4 regions of the Enterococcus sp. AZ128 genome follow, and region 4 is predicted to be linked to each of the others. Evidence: riboswitches for the same ligand, from Rfam matches in the RefSeq annotation. Region 4 holds a riboswitch; each other region holds the start of a gene.
The links. A riboswitch is a leader RNA that binds a small molecule or an ion and turns the genes downstream of it on or off. The one in region 4 is predicted to bind magnesium.

Region 1 (2,202 bases), 110 kb from region 4:
ATATAGAGACTAGTTAACTTGGTCATATCCTCTTGAGTCAACGTATCCTTTGTTTTTCCGATTGCCTTGGCGACGATTTCTTGCAAGACAGGATCAGGTAGCCAGGTGTCTAGGGCTATCGCACGTGCTTCAGGCATGCTCGACGTTGAACTTGTTTCAGTTTGTGAATGGATAACTGGGTTTTCAGTTGAACTCGAAGTGCTGTTTGAAATAGCTGGCTCCGGTTCTGAGGAAGATAAACTTACGTTATTTGTTGAACTAGTAGACATGAGTGGCTCAGAGAAAGCTGGAGTAGCAGATTCACTGCTAGTTGTTGTTGTTTCAGCTGTGCCTTGGAGCGGGAGAGTCAACACGGATCCTAACATTAAAGAGCTTGCAACTAACATATGTAATTTATTTTTCATAATTATAATTCCTTTATAAGTGTTTTGTAATAGATAAATAATAAAACTTTTTCTTTAAATAGAATGATCAACTTTTGTTTAATAACTTTTGTTTTTTGAACAATTTATTTCGTTTGATTTAATTATCATAAAAAATGGGTTATTCCTAGTAAATTTTTAGTAAAAGATTTTATAAGCAAATCTAAAGAAATATCGATTTTCTAAAGAAAGTTTTGCTATTTAATGACAGAAAAAGTAGTATTCTTTGTGAAAGTAAATATAAGTAAACTTGTTAGGTGAGGCTCCTAAACAAACATAGGCTATTGCGCAGAAACGTCGAAAGACGCCAATGTGTAAAATAGGAATTGTCGGATTAAGGCTTTTCATAAAATAGCTAAGAGTATTCTTTACGTTGTTTAGTGCTAAAACTCAGACGATGAGATTGATTGTGTGAGACACCAGACTTGTTAGTTTTTTTCACTAACGTTTGGTGTCTCTTTTTTAGGTTATTTATTGTGGACTCTCTCGTCTCAAACAATTACTTGATGAAGGGAGAGATATATATGATTAGAAGAAAAAAGATCGATTGGCTGTTGTTACTACCTTATTTGGGAGTTAGCCTAATCGGTCTTTTAATTGTTTTCAGCGCTAGTTCTTATCGATTAATGGCTGAAGGCGAGAATCCATTATCATTATTTAGCAAGCAAGCCATTTTTATGGGCCTGAGCTGGCTGCTTATCGTGATCATATATCACGTGAAAAGTGATGTTTTGGCGAAAGGATTACTAGCAAAATCTTTATTATCAGTGGGAATAGTTAGTTTGCTGTTGGTAAAAATAAGCGGGGTCAGTATCAATGGTGCTCAAAGATGGGTCTCTTTGTTCGGAGTTCAATTTCAACCTTCAGAAGTAACAAATGTCGCGTTGATTCTTTACCTAGCCTATTTTTTCCGGGTGAAACGAACGAGGCGTGAACTCATGGTTCCTTGTGGACTTGTTTTACTCAGCGGATTGTTGATTTTACTTCAACCAAAAGTGACAGGCGCAATTATTATCTGGGGAATTGCTTTAGTGATCATAACTACTGCTGAACTACCCTATCAGTACTCGGTATTCATTTTTTTGTCGCTTATCGCAGGGATTATATTCGTAGGAGGGGCCATCCTATTTTTAGGCAGCCATCATCTTTTGCCGGAGTTATTCGCTCATACGTATGATCGTATTCGCCTAGTAAGAGATCCTTTTTTAGATCCCTATGGGAAAGGGTTTCAAATGAGTAATTCTTATTACGCGCTTTATAATGGCGGTTTCTTTGGCAGAGGATTAGGAAATAGTATTACAAAAAAAGGCTATTTGCCAGTTGCAGAAACAGATTTTGTTTATTCGATCTTGGTCGAAGAATTAGGAATGATCGTAGGATTGCTGGTACTGGCGCTGCTTTTTCTGATTGCTCTTCGGTTATTTGTATTAGCGGCTAGAGAAACGAGTCAACAAGTCAGCTTGATTTATTTTGGTGTTGGAACATTGATACTTCTTCAAACAAGTATCAATATCGCGAGTATTTTAGGATTGATTCCTATGACTGGAGTACCTCTACCATTTATTAGTTATGGGGGAACAAGCTATCTGATTCTTTCTGTAGCTTTGGGGATATGTCTAAAATTTTCTTCGGAGGTCAGAACAAATGATCAAACGTTTGAGCAACGAATTTAACTATTCTCTGTTTTTACCAATCTTCTTGTTTTATTTGATTAGTATTGGCGTGCAATCGCTGGCGGCTGATCTAGATGGTGTTGATGTAAAGAGCGTAGTGATCAAGC
Region 2 (2,202 bases), on a different contig from region 4:
ATGAGGATAAATTACACTCGGTTAACAGAACAAACGCAAAAACAATTATTTATAAAATTGCAGGCTATTTCAAAGGAACTAAGGAGGAGCTAAATGGACGCATTAGAGATTATGAAGAAGCACAGAACTTATCGAAATTTTGATGAAGGTTATCAATTGCCAGATACCGACTTAGAAAAGATTTTACAAGCTAGTCGTCAAGCACCAAGTTGGATGAACGGGCAAATGTACAGCATCGTTGTAGTAAAAGATCTTGAAATACGCAAAAGACTTGTTGCGTTGAATCCTGGGAACCCTCATATGTTACATAGTTCAGTCTTTCTGATTTTTGTGGCAGATTTGAAACGCACACAAAAAGTAGCGGAGCATTATGGGGTCGATTATTTTATCAACAAAGGACTAGATCCATTGATTACTGCGATTACAGATACCGCTTTAGCATTAGAAAATGCAGTAATTGCAACGGAGGCTCTTGGATTGGGTTCTGTAGTAGTAGGATCAATTAGAAAAGATATATTGGAAGTAAGTAAATTGCTTAAACTTCCCGAATATGTATTTCCGGTTGCTGGTTTAAGTATTGGTAAACCAACTGTGGAAATGAGGATCAAGCCTCGTTTACCTGAAAAGGCTGTCATTCATTTTGACACTTATCAAGATTATGACTATAAATTGATTAATGAATATGATCAAACGATGGAAAAATTTGCTGAAGCTCGTGAAACAAAACTTTGGAGTAAAAAATTTGCAGACTACTTCAGTAACAAACCAAACAAGAAAATAGATGAGTTTCTGAAAATAAATAAATTCTTTTGAGCTAAAGTTTGACACTGGAAAGTAAGTAACATATAGTAGAAATGTAAATAAGAATAATTGTTAGGTGAGGCTCCTATATGGACACAGGCTGCTGCCCAAAAATGTCGAGAGACGCCAATGGGTAGAACAGGGATCATCGTGAAGGTGATTCATAACGTAGCTGACAGATTTTGTCTACGCCCTATAGTGCTAAAGCTCGACGATGAACATGAATGGATTTTCGCGCGTGCTCATTTTCGAGTGCGCGTTTTTTGATAGTCCGTGACTAGATTTTTGCAACTACAATAAGGATAAATAATTAGACTTGATATTGGGCTAAGGCGTAATTGGATGATAAGCGTACAAAACTAAAATCATTTTCTATTATATGGGAATTGTAATTTTAAAGTTTTGAGCGAACGATTAACCCTATAAAATATTTTGGAGTTATTCAAACAATTGAAAGGATGTGAGGAAGATGGACCATGAGGATAGTCGACCGAAGATTGAATATAATGGGGTGACTTTGGTTGTCCAGAAATTTAGGAGGAAAAACTATGATGAACAAAAAAAACCTTCTTGCTCGCAAAATCAATAAAGATCAAGAACTAAAGAAATTAGCGATTTTATCTGATCGCGACCTCTTCTTAAATCTGCGGACATCAATGCAGGGTCTGTCCGAAGAAGATGCGGAAAGCCGTTTGGAGGAATATGGTCCAAATGAAGTTTCTGCGCAAAAACCAACACCTGGAATTTTATTATTTTTACAAGCTTTTAACGATCCGTTTGTTTATGTTTTAGCTCTTTTAGCGATTGTTTCAGTGCTGACAAAGGATATTGAAGCAGCAGTAGTGATGACGCTTATGATTTTGGCTAGTGTTTTGATTACGTTTATTCAAGAATATCGTTCTCAAAAAGCTAGTATCGAATTAAAGGAAATGATCGAAAATACAGCGGCGATCACTCGAAATGGTGAAACGAAGGAAATCCCGATGGACGAAGTAGTACCTGGTGACATTTTGACGTTAGCGACTGGTGACATGATCCCAGCGGATGCTGTTCTAATTTGGACGAAAGACTTATTCGTCAATCAATCATCGTTAACGGGAGAATCAATGCCTGTCGAAAAGTACCTTGCGAAAGATACACTACTAACAGAAGAAACAACAGCATTGGATTTAACAAACCTAGTTTTTATGGGAACAGATGTGTTGAGTGGTCAAGGAAAAGCGATCATATTAAAAACAGGACAACAAACATTCTTTGGTGATATCGCAAAAAATGCAACCTCGAAGCGAGGAAAAACATCCTTCGATATAGGTTTAGCTAGAGTTAGCAAGCTATTACTCCGTATGGTGATGGTATTATTTCCACTTGTATTTTTAATTAATGGTTTAACGAAGGGAGATT
Region 3 (2,202 bases), on a different contig from region 4:
AATCGTTGATCGAAGCAAAATGTGAGATTTCTCTGGATCATCTTTCAACGGAACTAGCTGAAAAAATTGTTTCAGCCAGCGATTATAGTAAAATTGATCCTTATCGTGCAGCTACTCATAATAAAGGAATCATGAATGGAATTGATGCAGTCGTTTTAGCAACAGGAAATGATACACGTGCTGTGGCAGCTGCTTGCCATGCTTATACTGCTCGGAATGGTCACTATGAGGGGATGACTGATTGGTTTATTCGAGATGGAAAACTCGTTGGGAAATTGATTCTGCCAATGAAGCTCGGTGTAGTAGGCGGTGCGACAAAGGTTCTGCCAAAAGCACAGTTAAGCTTGAAGTTATTAGATGTTGCTTCGGCAGCTGAATTAGGTGAAGTCATCGTGGCAGTTGGGTTAGCGCAAAATTTGGCAGCTGTTCGTGCTTTAGTGACGGAGGGAATCCAAAAAGGGCATATGGCGATGCAAAGTCGTTCATTGGCTATTACGGCAGGTGCGACAACTAGTGAAATATCGCAAGTTTCTAGAAAATTAAGAAAAGCAGAACGAATGAATTTGGCAACGGCAGAGGAAATTATTAAAAATCTTCGTCTTGGTTAACAAAAAATAGAGTCTTAATGGCTCTATTTTTTTGATGTACAGCTAAAAAATACAGTTGTTATTCTATCGATGGGATATTGTTTTCTAAAATATTTTCATGTTTTAAAAAATATTTTTCGAAAATAAATTTTAATCTAAAAATCTTTATATATCAAGGTTTATTTACGGCTGATCTTCATATTGACCTAATGAAGTGTCTATCATTTTCAAAAAACTGTTTGACAGTTGATTAATTACTTGTTATATTGTGTTCGAAAATAAAATATGATTTGTTAGGTGAGGCTCCTATACAAACATAGGCTACTGCCCAAAAATGTCGAGAGACGCCAATGGGTAGAACAGGAACTGTCGAATACAAGGCTTTTCTTAAGGTAGCTAAGATGTTTGTCTTTACGTTGTATAGTGCCAAAACTCAACGATTAGATCGACTATACGACTTTGTCTATTTAGGATGAATTTTTGGTAAGGCTTTTCGCTGAGTTTTTTGAGCGGAAAGTCTTTTTTTGCATAACGATCATTGCTATTTTCAAAATAGAGAAAAGGAGGAAACAACCATGGTAAAACAGTGTTCACATTAACTAAGTGGAACAGCACGCTGTATTGTGAAGCGTTGACACTTAGAAACAAAGAGCTGAAGGCAAGTTCTGGAAAGCAATTTTTATTGAAAGCACCGAGAGATGAGAGAAATGATCTCCATTTGATTGTTAAGCAGGAAGGTTGTGTAGTAGGAACTTTATTGTTGCACCCGATTTCTGAAAAATGTGTACAGATTAAACAGGTAGCAGTAGATTCTTTATATCAAGGAGAAGGGTTAGGGAAGAACCTACTAATTTATGCGGAACAGGTCGCTAGAAGATTTGGTTTTCACTTTGTATTTCTTACAGGGAGACATCAAGCCTGGGGATTTTATGAAAAGCTTGGATATCAGCCAATAACGGATGATTACGTAGAAGGTCAGTTAATCATGCGTGTCTACAAAAAGGACCTTCAATCACCACTAGAACGAGTGGAAAAAAGGGAGATGAAAACAAATGGATGACAGTAGTTCAATAATTTCGGGTTTGTGGCAGAAAAAAGGAAACAGGAGGACACTATTGTCTATTTGTTTTTAACACTCGCTTTCTCCATAAGCCCGTTTGCAGGAGGAGACACTCATGAATACGATAAAAGACATCATTCTATATCTATTTATTGGAATAGGATTATGGCGTATTTTTTTCGGGGAAAAGGAGAAGAACATGAAACAAAAAACAATCAAAACAAATTACAGTTTGTTTGCTAAAAAGACAACACGAAGCTTATTTGAGACATTCAAGACTTCATCTTTGGGGTTATCTACAGATCAGGTTGAAGAGGCAAGAGAAACATTTGGAGAAAATAAACTTCCACATAAGAAGTCTACACCATTCTTTGTGGAAGTTTTAAAAGCATTTATCACACCGTTTACTTTGGTGCTAATTGGTTTGGGAATCATTTCTTTTATTACAGAAGGAATTTTGCCAGAACCGGGAGATAAAGATTTCTTCGGTAGCAGCATTATTCTAGTTATGGTATTAGTTAGCGGAACGATGACACTGGTACAATCTGTACGCTC
Region 4 (2,202 bases):
AACAATCGATTCACTAGACAACAATTCCTTTTCAATGGCATGAATCACAAACACCGCTTTTTTCTCATTCAACCATTTATGAATTCCTAGACTATCATGGCAATAAAGATATTCAGGGTCAATGTTAAAATAATCAGCCGTTCTTCGCGTCAATTGCTGATGACCGAGGTGATCAGTCAAAACAATAAAAGGAATTTTTTCCAGATCCTCAGCGGCTGCCTGCCTCAGTTCATTCTCTGCTAAAGATTCATTAGCGGCGAGCAATATTTTTGAGCGAATCAGAGAGGTCCGTTCAAATTGCGGGTCATCAACCACACTGCTGGTTATTACTAAATCGACTTCCTTTTGCTTCAGCTGATTCAACAATTCTAAAGGGGCGGCATTGACATAGTTGATCGTATAGCTGTCATTGCTGCACGCACACTCCCCTGCTTCAAATATCAAAACAGAATCGCTGATCCCTACTTTAAAGGACGGACGATCAATCATTTGATAAAGAGGGAATTGAATCTTTTTGGCCTCCTCTATGATTCGTTTTACAAAAGGCAGAATTTTTTCGCCTTCTTCACTCAAAACTAACTTCTTCCCATGACGTGTAAATAGATCATAGCCAAGCTCAGTCTCAAGACTTTTAAGAGCCGAGCTCAAAGAGGAGATTCCGATATACAACTCCTGCGAAGCTTTTGAGAGGCTGTTGTATTTAGCGATAATGTAGAAATACTCTAATTTCTCAATCGACATTTTTTTCACATCCCTGCTGCAAATTTTAGGTTAACCTAATCTTGCTCCTGTGACTGTCTTTTAGGCAAGTAAAAACATTAAATAACAATCATTCTTCAACGGAGGTTAACTATTATTGGATTCCTATCGCTAAATCAGGAGGAACGATTACGCATCTTAATAATCTGGAAAGCATTTCTAAAAAGAGCGAAAAGCTGCTAAAAAGCTTTATTAATAAGGCTGCTTCCCTTTCATCTATTCATTGCCGGCCTGAGTGACAATTGATTTATCACTTTTCACGAGTATGATGAGTTTGCACAATAAAATATAATCATATTAGGTGAGGTTACTCTGAAGAACACAGGTTATCGCTCGGAAATGTCGAGAGACAGTAACGAGTAAAGCAGGGATTGTCGAATTAAGGCTTTCCCAAGATAACTAGAAGATCCCTTTCTTACGTCTCAGAAAGCCAAAGCTCAATTAACGTGATTTCCTTATAGACTTGTTCATTTATTCGGCGACCTCCTTAATATGATTATTTAGGAGGTTTTTTACATTGAAAGTTTTAAACGTATCATCTAAGCAAAATGAACGGATCACAAAAATCGTCGGAAATATCACCTTCCTGTTCATTTTGGCCCTTTTTGCATTCATTCTTATCTTTTCTCTGATAAAAATGAATCGCCCGCTTCACACCTTACCCTCGGAGGAGTTCTTAGCGACAGCAAACAAGCAGAATGACTTTTTATCTGTCGCAAATCTTGGCTATTTTTCCATTCGAACGATGTTTCGAATGATTGTCGGGATGCTTTGGTCCTTCCTGTTCTCCTTTGTTTTCGGCCTTCTGGCGGTAAAGTACAAGACCGCTAGAAGGATCATCCTGCCATTGGTCAATTTTCTTGAATCCGTACCATTATTAGGGTTCTTAACGTTTACGACTGCCTGGCTGTTGGGGTTATTTCCAGAAAATGTGCTGGGTGCTGAATGTGTCGCCGTCTTTGCGGTTTTCACTGGTCAGGCGTGGAACATCATGTTGACCCTGTATCAAATCATGGAGGTTATTCCTTCTGATTTGTCTAATGTCACAGAGCAATTCAAATACAATCCCTGGGGAAAATTTTGGCGACTTGAATTTGTTTATGCCATTCCGGGATTGCTTTGGAACGTGATTATTTCTCAAACAGCGGCTTGGTTTGCTTTGGTTGCTAGTGAACAGGCATCTGTCGCTCTTCCCAAAGATACAACGCTTTTTTTACCAGGAATCGGTTCGTATATTCAAATTGCGTTGGAACGTGCTGATTTCAAGGCTTGTCTATGGGCAGTTCTAGCCTTATTGCTGAATGTAGTGATCCTGAATTTTTTGGTATTTCAGCCCTTGGTTCGGGCAACATATTACTTCAAATATGAGACAGACGTTGAAAGTACGACGCCGCCTAAATCGATCGTTTATCACCTGTTGAAAAACGCAACATTGACCAAGCA

Region 1: linked by a shared signal. The riboswitch ahead of IGI38_RS17755 (FtsW/RodA/SpoVE family cell cycle protein) and the one ahead of IGI38_RS17225 (ABC transporter permease subunit) in region 4 are both predicted to bind magnesium.
Region 2: linked by a shared signal. The riboswitch ahead of mgtA (magnesium-translocating P-type ATPase) and the one ahead of IGI38_RS17225 (ABC transporter permease subunit) in region 4 are both predicted to bind magnesium.
Region 3: linked by a shared signal. The riboswitch ahead of IGI38_RS08715 (GNAT family N-acetyltransferase) and the one ahead of IGI38_RS17225 (ABC transporter permease subunit) in region 4 are both predicted to bind magnesium.

Annotation. Positions count from the first base shown of each region.
Region 1 covers NZ_JBIORZ010000002.1:1,247,838-1,250,039, forward strand. The annotation lists gene IGI38_RS17745 (MucBP domain-containing protein) at 1-137, opposite strand, end outside; gene IGI38_RS17750 (hypothetical protein) at 136-423, shown strand; M-box (ykoK) riboswitch at 665-831, shown strand; gene IGI38_RS17755 (FtsW/RodA/SpoVE family cell cycle protein) at 947-2,095, shown strand; gene IGI38_RS17760 (FtsW/RodA/SpoVE family cell cycle protein) at 2,067-2,202, shown strand, end outside.
Region 2 covers NZ_JBIORZ010000001.1:1,083,247-1,085,448, forward strand. The annotation lists gene IGI38_RS05315 (PLP-dependent aminotransferase family protein) at 1-93, shown strand, start outside; gene IGI38_RS05320 (nitroreductase family protein) at 94-813, shown strand; M-box (ykoK) riboswitch at 863-1,027, shown strand; gene mgtA (magnesium-translocating P-type ATPase) at 1,353-2,202, shown strand, end outside.
Region 3 covers NZ_JBIORZ010000001.1:1,769,865-1,772,066, reverse strand. The annotation lists gene IGI38_RS08720 (hydroxymethylglutaryl-CoA reductase, degradative) at 1-608, shown strand, start outside; M-box (ykoK) riboswitch at 870-1,039, shown strand; gene IGI38_RS08715 (GNAT family N-acetyltransferase) at 1,174-1,647, shown strand; gene mgtA (magnesium-translocating P-type ATPase) at 1,847-2,202, shown strand, end outside.
Region 4 covers NZ_JBIORZ010000002.1:1,133,431-1,135,632, reverse strand. The annotation lists gene IGI38_RS17230 (LysR family transcriptional regulator) at 1-741, opposite strand, end outside; M-box (ykoK) riboswitch at 1,046-1,215, shown strand; gene IGI38_RS17225 (ABC transporter permease subunit) at 1,397-2,202, shown strand, end outside.